3 regions of the Streptomyces sp. NPDC091279 genome follow, and region 2 is predicted to be linked to each of the others. Evidence: riboswitches for the same ligand, from Rfam matches in the RefSeq annotation. Region 2 holds a riboswitch; each other region holds the start of a gene.
The links. A riboswitch is a leader RNA that binds a small molecule or an ion and turns the genes downstream of it on or off. The one in region 2 is predicted to bind S-adenosylmethionine.
Positions count from the first base shown of each region.

Region 1: linked by a shared signal. The riboswitch ahead of ACIQOU_RS24945 (aminotransferase class V-fold PLP-dependent enzyme) and the one ahead of ACIQOU_RS01270 (PotD/PotF family extracellular solute-binding protein) in region 2 are both predicted to bind S-adenosylmethionine.
Region 3: linked by a shared signal. The riboswitch ahead of thrC (threonine synthase) and the one ahead of ACIQOU_RS01270 (PotD/PotF family extracellular solute-binding protein) in region 2 are both predicted to bind S-adenosylmethionine.

Region 1 is NZ_JBIVVA010000010.1:68,864-72,128, reverse strand. It holds gene ACIQOU_RS24955 (cytochrome bc complex cytochrome b subunit) at 1-160, shown strand, start outside; gene trpD (anthranilate phosphoribosyltransferase) at 301-1,365, shown strand; SAM riboswitch class IV at 1,440-1,556, shown strand; gene ACIQOU_RS24945 (aminotransferase class V-fold PLP-dependent enzyme) at 1,720-3,084, shown strand.
Region 2 is NZ_JBIVVA010000001.1:316,449-319,713, reverse strand. It holds gene ACIQOU_RS01275 (ABC transporter ATP-binding protein) at 1-211, opposite strand, end outside; gene ACIQOU_RS01270 (PotD/PotF family extracellular solute-binding protein) at 226-1,353, opposite strand; SAM riboswitch class IV at 1,531-1,652, opposite strand; gene ACIQOU_RS01265 (lactonase family protein) at 1,799-2,872, opposite strand; gene ACIQOU_RS01260 (sugar kinase) at 2,967-3,265, opposite strand, start outside.
Region 3 is NZ_JBIVVA010000012.1:309,445-312,709, reverse strand. It holds gene ACIQOU_RS29435 (cold-shock protein) at 1-59, opposite strand, end outside; gene ACIQOU_RS29430 (MoaD/ThiS family protein) at 476-751, opposite strand; gene thrC (threonine synthase) at 881-2,176, opposite strand; SAM riboswitch class I at 2,194-2,350, opposite strand; gene ACIQOU_RS29420 (glucosyl-3-phosphoglycerate synthase) at 2,511-3,265, shown strand, end outside.

The DNA of each region.
Region 1 (3,265 bases), on a different contig from region 2:
CGGCGGCACGGTCGACGAGAACGGCGTCGAGCGCAAGGTGAAGGGCACCGAGAAGCTGCGCGCCAAGCTCAGCGAGTCGTACTACGGCGCGGAGTCGCAGATTCCGAAGCCGACGGTCGAGGAGTACAAGGAGATCACCAGCGGCCACGGCCACCACTGATCACCACGTCGCCACACGACGACCGAAGGGCCCCCGTCCGCTCAGCGGACGGGGGCCCTTCGCCGTACCCGGCGCTGGATAGGGTGGCTCTCGTACCGACCCTTCCCGACGACTCTTCGAGATACGACCAGGAGCGGCTGATGAGCGCTGTGACCCCCGCTGGAGGCGACACCGCGGCGGGCCGTTCCTGGCCTGCCCTGCTGAACGGCCTGCTGGCCGGCCACGACCTGAGCGCCGACGACACCGCCTGGGCGATGGACCTGATCATGCGCGGCGAGGCCACCGACGCGCAGATCGCCGGGTTCGCGGTGGCGCTGCGCGCCAAGGGCGAGACCGTCGCGGAGATCAACGGCCTGGTCCGCACGATGTACGAGTACGCCCATGTGATCGAGGTACCGGGCCCCACCGTCGACATCGTCGGCACCGGCGGCGACGGCGCGAAGACGGTGAACATCTCGACGATGTCGGCGATCGTCGTGGCCGGCACGGGCGCCCGCGTCGTCAAGCACGGCAGCCGGGCCGCGTCCTCCGCGTCCGGGGCGTCCGACGTGCTGGGGAAGCTCGGCGTCAACCTCGACCTGTCCCTGGAACGGGTCCCGCAGGTCGCCGAGGAGGCCGGGATCACGTTCTGCTTCGCGGTGAAGTTCCACCCGGCGCTGCGTCATGTGGGCGCCGCCCGCGGCCAGTTGGGCATCCGCACGGTCTTCAACACGCTGGGTCCGCTGACCAACCCGGCCCGGGTGCGGGCCCAGGCCGTCGGGGTCGCCGACCCGCGGATGGCCCCGATCGTCGCCGGTGTCCTCGCCGAGCGCGGCAACTCCGCCCTGGTCTTCCGCGGCGACGACGGGCTCGACGAGCTGACGACGACGGCCACCTCCCGCGTCTGGCAGGTCCGTGACGGCAAGGTCGCCGAGGAACGCTTCGACCCGAGGGACGTCGGCCTCGACCTGGTCCCCGTGGAGGCGCTGCGCGGCGGCGACCCGGCGTACAACGCGGACGTCGCCCGCAGGCTCCTGGACGGCGCGACGGGCCCGGTGCGGGACGCCGTCGTACTGAACTCGGCGGCGGCCCTGGTCGCCCTGGAGGCGGAGGACGGGCCGCTGGCGGAACGGCTGCGGGCCGGGATGGCCAAGGCGGCCCACTCGATCGACTCCGGCGCCGCCGGGCGGGCCCTGGAACGCTGGGTCGCGGCCAGCAACGCCTGACGGAGCACCGTCGCGGTCCCGCGATCCGGACACGGGTTGCGGGACCCCGATCACTTCACGTACGTTTTTCCGCAGGTCATGAGTGACAGTCATGAGGCCCCGGCCGACTGTCCGGCAACCCTCCGTCCGTGGCGGGGTGCCCCGGGTGAAGACCAGGCCGTGGGCAGCGAGGTCCACGGCAAGCGCGGACCCCTCGTACCACCAGGGGTCCTGGTCGTCGAGGAGCATCCTGTGAGCAAGCGAATGCGCTAGGGCGTCGAGCCCCGCCTCCGCACACCCCTTTTTCTTTCCGCCCCGTGTTCGAGCCGAAGCCGCTCACACGGTGGTTCCCCCTGCTTCTCACAGGAGTTCGCCATGTCTGTCTCCACCGCCGCCGTCGACCAGGCCATTTGTACCCCGCTGCCGGTTCTGGGCCGAGATGTCACCGTCCCGCTCGTCACCGGCGGCGAGGTCGGCTACGCGGCCCTCGACTACGCGGCCAGCGCCCCGGCCCTCCAGCGGGTCTGGGACGACGTGGCCGCCTACGCCCCCTACTACGGCAGCGTCCACCGGGGTGCCGGCTACCTCTCGCAGCTCTCCACCGACCTCTTCGAGAAGGCCCGCGAGACGGTCGCGGAGTTCCTCGACTGCCGCGCCGACGACCAGCTGATCTTCACCCGCTCCACCACCGACTCCCTCAATCTGCTGGCCCAGGCCCTGCCCGCCGACTGCCAGGTCTTCGTCTTCGAGACCGAGCACCACGCCTCGCTGCTGCCCTGGAAGGACGCCCGGGTCAGCTACCTCGACGCCCCGCGCACCCCGCACCAGGCCGTCGAGACCCTGGAGCGCGCCCTCGCCGCCCGCGACCCCTACGGCCCCGCCCTGGTCTGCGTCACCGGCGCCTCCAACGTCACCGGCGAGCTGTGGCCGGTGCGTGAACTGGCCGCCGCCGCCCATGCCCACGGCGCCCGCATCGTCCTCGACGCCGCCCAGCTCGCCCCGCACCACCCGGTCTCCGTGCGGGACCTCGACGTCGACTGGGTCGCGTTCTCCGGCCACAAGCTCTACGCCCCGTTCGGCTCCGGCGTCCTGGCCGGGCGCGCCGACTGGCTCCAGGCCGCCGACCCCTACCTCGCCGGTGGCGGCGCCAGCCGCAAGGTCTCCCGGCGCGAGGACGGGGGAGTGGACGTGGAGTGGCACGACAGCGCCGCCCGCCACGAGGCCGGTTCCCCGAACGTCATCGGCGCCTACTCCATCGCCTCCGCCTGCAAGGCGCTCACCGAGGCCGGCTTCGACACCCTGGTCGCCCGCGAACGCCACCTCGTCGACCTCGTCAGGGCCGGGCTCGCCGAGGTGCCCGAGGTGCGGGTGCTGTCCCTCTTCGGCGACGACGCGCCCCGGGTCGGCGTGCTCTCCTTCGTCGTCGACGGCTGGAACAGCTCGCACTTCGCCGCCGCGCTCTCCGCCGAGTACGGCATCGGCGTCCGCGACGGCCTGTTCTGCGCCCACCCGCTGGTCCGCACCCTGCTGGGCACGGCCCCCGAGTCCCAGGGCGAGTGCGGCGCCCCCGAGGCGTCTCCCGGCGAGAAGTCCCTCAACGCCATCCGCGTCAGCTTCGGCGCGGGCACCCCGGACGAGCACATCGAGCGCTTCGTGGCCGCAGTCCGCGAACTGGTCACCAACGGCGCCCGCTGGACCTACCACACAGAAAACGGCCGCTGCGTCCCAGCAGTGAACTGACCCCGACGACGCACCACACCCCAGGCCAACCCACCCAACCTGGCGACATCCCGACGGCACATGGCGACGCCGCCAGGTCCAGCCAACCTGGCGGCGTCCCGACGGCACAGGGCGACGCCGCCAGGCCTGCCAACCCGGCGGCGTCCCGACGGCACATGGCGACGCCGCCAAGTCCAGCCAA
Region 2 (3,265 bases):
CCTCGGTGGGCCGCACGAACCCGGCGAGGCAGCCGAGCAGCGTCGTCTTGCCGCAGCCGCTGGGGCCGAGGACGGACAGGAACTCGCCACGCCGGATGGTCAACCGGTCGACGTCGAGGACCCGTTGCCCGTCGTACCCGGCGGCGAGGCCCTCGATGTCGATGTGAATGTCGTCGGTGGGCGCGTCGTCGACGCGTGTCTCGTCGGTCACTTGAGGATCGCCGCTCACTTGAATATCTGGTTCCAGCGCTGCTGCCACTGGTTCAGCCGGGGAGTCGCCGTCGTGTAGTCGACCCACGTGAACTTCTGGTAGACGGCCTCGCCGTACTTCACCTTCTTCTTGAAGGCGGGGCTGTAGTCGATGGAGTCGTTGCCGCCGCCGTAGAAGGTGCCCTCGGCGAACGGCTTCTGGTGCTGGGCCGAGCTGAGGTAGTCGAGGAAGGTGTAGGCGGCCTTGCTGTGCGCGGTCCCCTTGGGCACGTAGTACGAGGTGAGCGCGCCGACGGCGCCGGAGGCGGGGTAGGTGAAGCCGATCGGCTGTCCTTCCTTCTCCATGGCGAAGGCGCGGCCGTCCCAGAACGGCACGATCCAGGCGTCGCCGTTCTGGAGGACGGTGGAGACGCTGCCGGCGTCCGCCGGGTAGGCCGACACGCAGCCCTTCAGCTGGGCGAGCTTGTCGAAGGCCTTGTCCACGGCGGCCGGGTCGGACAGCTTGCCGCCGCCCTCGGAGACCAGCGCGGAGAAGAACTCCAGGCCCGCGTTGTAGGTCAGTGGGGGCAGCGCGACATGGCCGCAGTACTTCTTGTCGAAGATGTCGTTCCAGTCCTCGGGCGCCTGCTTGATCTTGTCGGTGCGGTAGACGAGACCGTTGGAGCCGGTGGTCAGCGGGACGCCGTAGGAGGAACCGCCGAGGGTGGACTGCCGGGTCAGGACCGGGTCGAGCTGCTTCCAGTGGCTGAGATCGGCCGTCGAGAGCGGCTGGAGGAGATCGCCGCCGACCGCCTGGTGCAGCGAGCCGGGGGTGAGGGCGACGACGTCGAACGGCGCGTCCTTGCCGCCGGCCGCCCGGAGTTTGGTGAGCCAGCCGGCGTCGGCGCCGTAGACGAGGTTCACCTTGATGCCGGTGTCCTTCTCGAACGGGTCGACGAAGGACTTCTTGAACAGCGCGCCCCATTCTCCGGCGAACGCGGTGACGGTGATCTCCTCGCCCTTGCCCTGGGAGGAGGAGCCGGAGCCACCGCCGGTGTCGACGCTGCATCCGGTGACGACGGACAGGACGGTGGCGGTGCCGGCCGCCACGACGACCGGCAGGAAACGGCGGCCGCGAGGGCGGCGGGACAGGACGGATCTCATTGGTGGAGGGCTCCTCCGTGCGGGGTGGCGGCGCGCTGCGGGCCGACCCGTGAGTGAGTGATCAGCGTCCGCTCGACCGGCGGGAGCCGCGCGGCGGAGGGCCGACGGGACGGGGCGTGACGTGGTGTGCTGACTGTCATGCCATGCTCCCGTCCCAGGTCCTGGACCTGAGCGACAGGTCCGCGCTTGCCCCCGGCACACCGGAGTGCGCAGGGAGCCGTGTCATCACCCGGGGCACCCCACCGCAGAAGGAGGGTTGCCGCCCAGCAAGCCGGGGCTTGTCGCTGGGACTCGTGACGCGGGTAAAAGTAACACCAAATTCAGCCAATCTGAAGATGATGCCCGTTCCGTGGACGGCCCCCCGCCCGCGAGGCCCTCACACATGCAGGAACCCCAGGTCAGTGACCTGGGGTTCGTGAGCCGGGTGCTTCGGAGGGTGCGTCGGTCAGCCGCCGAGCACCAGCGCGCAGACCACGGAGGCCACCGGTGCGATGGCCGCCGTCTCGGCCTCGGCCAGTGTGCCGTCGTCCTGGATGCGCAGGGCGGCGACCGTGCCGCTGTGCTGGTTGGCCACCAGGAGACGGCCGGGGGCCAGGGTCAGGCCGCGGGGCCAGCTGCCGCCGCCGGGGGTCTCGCCGAGCGGTGCGAGCGTGGTGCCCGTGAGGCGGAACGCGGCCACCGTGTCCGCGCCCCGGTTGGTGACCCACACGAACCGGCCGCAGGGCGAGGCGACGATGCCGCCGGGCTGGTTGGGGACGTCCGCGACGGCGGTGGCGGGCACCCGGGACAGCGCGTGCAGGGTGCCGGTCGCCGGGTCGTAACGGTGACAGGTGACCGTCGACGACAACTCGTCGGCGCTGAACACCAGGGACCCGGACGGCGCGAACGCGAGGTGCCTCGGTCCCGAGCCGGCCCGCATCCGGCTCACGGCGACCTGCGTCAACTTCCCGGTGTCGGCGTCGAGTTCGTAGGTGAACACCGCGTCCGCGCCGAGGTCGGTGGCGAGGAGATAGCGGCCCGCCGGGTCGGGAAGGATCTGGTGGGCGTGGCTGCCGTCCTGGCGGCCGGTGACCGGGCCCGACCCCTCGTGCTCGACGACGTCCGTGAGGTCCGCGAGCCTGCCGTCCGCGTCGAGGCGGTGGACGGCCACGGTGCCGGGGAGGGTGTCGGTGCCGTAGTTGGCGGTGAGGAGGAAGGCGCCGCCCGGGTGCACCGTGAGGTGGCAGGGGTTCGCGCCGCCGCTGGTCAGGGGCGCCCCCAGCGGGAGGGGCGCCCCGCCGTCCCGCAGCGCGAACGCGCCGACCGCGCCCGGCGTCGACTCGTGCGTCGTGTAGACGACCGGCAGTGTCGGGTGCGCGGCGAGGAACGACGCCCCCCGGGCGGCGACCGCGTCCAGGGCGGTCAGCCCGCCCTCGGGCGTGAGACGGAGGGCGGTGAGTCCGATCCCCTCGCCCCCGGTGTCGGGCGTGTAGGACCCGGTCAGGACGGAGACACCGACTGGCGCTGCTGGATTGCTCATTGACGGTCCATCAACTGTGGCGTGTGACATGTGAGTTCAGTTCCTCGTACGGCGGGGGACGGACGGCGCGGACGGGTCCGGTGCCCGGGTGGCGTCAGCGGAGTACGTCGTCGTGGTGGTCGAGGAGGGCGAGTTCGGCCCGTCGGGGCAGGCCCTCCCAGTCGCCCTCGGTGCCGACCGCGAAGGCGCCGAGGCGGGCGGCCGTGTCGAGGCGGACCGCAGCCGGTGCGCCGGTCAGGAGTTCGGCGAGGTACCCCGCGACGAACGCGTCCCCCGCGCCCACCGAGTCGTGGACCCGGGCGGGCAGCGCCGGCTGGCGGTACGGGCGGCCGTCGAGCAGGGCGAACGCACCGTCCTCGCCCAGCTTGATCACGGCTCCGGCGGGGCCCAACG
Region 3 (3,265 bases), on a different contig from region 2:
ACCGCGATGAAGCCGTACCCCTTCTCCGCGTTGAACCACTTGACGGTGCCCTGAGCCATGCCCAACTCCCCTATTACTGGCCCTTGCACAGACCCGCACTTCGCGGACCCGGGTCAGACCTCCACCCACCGTTGGCACTGGGGGCGTGCGCCGGAACGCGTCGACCGCGGCCGAATGTATCTGCCCAACTGCCCTCTGCAACAGGTCAATCGGACGAGAATTCTGGACGGCCGGGGTCCGGAATGTTGCGAGAATTCAACTCAATTCAGGGCAAGTCGGGCCCGGCAAAAGGCACAAGGCGCGCAAAAGTCCCGCACACTTTGGCTACATCTTGTCGCGCGGCGAGCCGGAACCCGTCGGGGCGCGGTGTGCGGAATGGTGCGGGTTCCCCAATCCTACCGTGCTCAACCATGCAGAATTGCCCCCTCCGGTTCTCTCCCGGGGAGGGCAATTCGGTGAACTCTCGGTGGCCCGGTCAGCCGCCGGCGACCGCCGGGATGATCGAGACGCCCGCGCCGTCCGGCGTCGCGGTCTCAAGCCCCTGCTCGAACCGGACGTCGTCGTCGTTCACATACACGTTGACGAACCGCCGCAACGCACCCTTGTCATCCAGAACCCGCCCAGAAATCCCGGAATGGTTCTTCTCCAGATCAGCAATGACCTCACCGAGGGTGCTCCCCTCGGCCGTCACCTCAGCCTGGCCCCCGGTATAGGTACGCAGAATAGTGGGGATACGGACACTAACGCTCACAGGAGAACCTCCGGTCGGAAGCAGGCTTTTTGGCTTGTGGCTTTCAGGGGCGCGGGGCTGTGTTCGATATGCGGCTGCCGCCGCGCGGGCGCGAGAAGCCCCACCGGCCCGCAGACGACAACGACGAAACTAGGCAAGCCCAGCTTCACGGAACGATTCCAGGCTGGGCCGAATCGTCGCACTCAGCCCCGTCCCCGCCACCGCGTCCAGCGTCTTGAGCCCATCACCGGTATTGAGCACCACCGTGGTCAACGTCGGATCGAGCAGCCCGCTCTCCAGCAGCTTCTTGGTGACCCCCACCGTCACCCCACCCGCCGTCTCGGCGAAAATCCCCTCCGTACGGGCGAGCAGCTTGATCGCGTCGACGACCTGCTCATCCGTGACGTCCTCCACCGCACCCCCCGTCCGCCGCGCGATGTCGAGCACGTACGGCCCGTCGGCCGGGTTGCCGATGGCCAGCGACTTGGCGATGGTGTTCGGCTTCTGCGGCCGCACCACGTCGTGCCCCGCCTTGTAGGCGACGGACACCGGCGAGCAGCCCTCGGCCTGGGCGCCGAAGATCTTGTACGGCTTGTCCGCGACGAGCCCGAGCTTGATCAGCTCCTGGAGCCCCTTGTCGATCTTCGTGAGCTGGGAGCCCGACGCGATCGGCACGACGAGCTGGTCCGGCAGGGTCCAGCCGAGCTGCTCGCAGATCTCGTACGCGAGGGTCTTGGAGCCCTCGGCGTAGTAGGGCCGCAAGTTGACGTTGACGAAGCCCCAGCCCTCGCCGGCCGGGTCGCCGATCAGCTCGGAGCAGAAGCGGTTCACGTCGTCGTAGTTGCCCTCGATGCCGACCAGCTCGCCGCCGTAGACCGCGGCCATGACGACCTTGCCCTGTTCCAGGTCGTGCGGGATGAACACGCAGGAGCGGAAACCGGCCCGCGCGGCGGCGGCACCGACCGCGCCGGCGAGGTTGCCGGTGGAGGAGCAGGAGAGGGTGGTGAAGTGGAAGGCGCGGGCCGCTTCGATGGCCTGGGCGACGACGCGGTCCTTGAAGGAGTGCGTCGGGTTGCCGGAGTCGTCCTTGACGAAGAGCTTCCCGGCGTCGACACCCAGCGCGCGGGCGAGGTTGTCGGCCTTGACGAGCTTGGTCCAGCCCGGGTTGATGTTGGGCTTGTCGGCCACGTCGGCGGGGACGGGCAGCAGCGGCGCGTACCGCCAGATGTTCGCGGGGCCCGCTTCGATCCGCTTGCGCAGCTCCTCGGTGTCGTAGGCCGAGAAGTCGTAGGCGATCTCCAGCGGGCCGAAACACTCCTCGCAGGCGAAGACCGGGCCGAGCGGCACGCGGTGGCCGCACTCCCGGCAGCTCAGCGCGGTGGCCGGACCCAGGTCGACGGGGGCGCTGGAGGGGTTCGTGGTGTTTTCGGCAGTCTGCACAGCCATGGAGGCGAGGCCCTTTCTCCTCATCTTCCTCACGACGCATCTCGCCGTGAGACGGATTTGGCACCTTCCCGAGCCGGGAGCCTCGCGTCACGATCAACACTGATCTGAACGAGACCGGCTGGAGGGTTGCCGGGGCTTCATCGGGCCGTATCCCTCTGCCCCTCTGGATGAGCGGTATGTAGTTGTTGTGGCCGCCGATGGACCCCGACATGCGATGGTCACCAGCGTTGTTCAAGACTGTAACCGAAGGCCAGGACAGTTGAGATAGTCGTCCGAACCGCGAGATGGATCACACCGGTCCGCTCGCCCGGAGAACGTTAAGGAGCCGCGCACTGTGATGAACCAAGTCGAGCGCTGGCTGAGCACCCACTCCTGGTCCGTGACCGATCGCCCGCTGCACCGGGTCCTGGCCGCCAAACGCGCCTCGGGGCAGACGGTCAGCGTGGTGCTGCCGGCGCTCAACGAAGAGGAGACCGTCGGCGACATCGTCGCCGTGATCCGGCACGACCTGATGCAACAGGTCCCGCTGGTCGACGAGATCGTCGTCGTCGACTCCGGATCGACCGACCGCACCTCCGCGGTGGCCGCCGCGGCGGGCGCCCGGGTCGTGCACCGCGACGACATCCTGCCGCGCATCCCGGCCGTCCCCGGCAAGGGCGAGGTGCTGTGGCGCTCCCTGCTGGTGACCAGCGGGGACATCGTGTGCTTCGTCGACGCGGACCTGCGGGAGTTCTCCTCCGACTTCGTCCTCGGCATCGTCGGCCCGCTCCTCACCGACCCCGGCATCGACCTGGTCAAGGCGATGTACGACCGTCCGCTGCGCGGCGCCGCCGGGCAGGGCGGCCGGGTCACCGAGCTGATGGCGCGCCCGCTGCTGAACATGCACTGGCCGCAGCTGGCCGGTTTCGTGCAGCCGCTGGGCGGTGAGTACGCGGCCCGGCGCTCGCTGCTCGAACAGCTGCCGTTCCCGGTCGGGTACGGCATCGAGCTGGGCATGCTCGTCGACTCGCTGCATCTGGTGGGCCTGGACGCGCTGGCCCAGGTCGACGTCGGGGTGCGCAGGCACCGGCACCAGGACGGGCAGGCGCT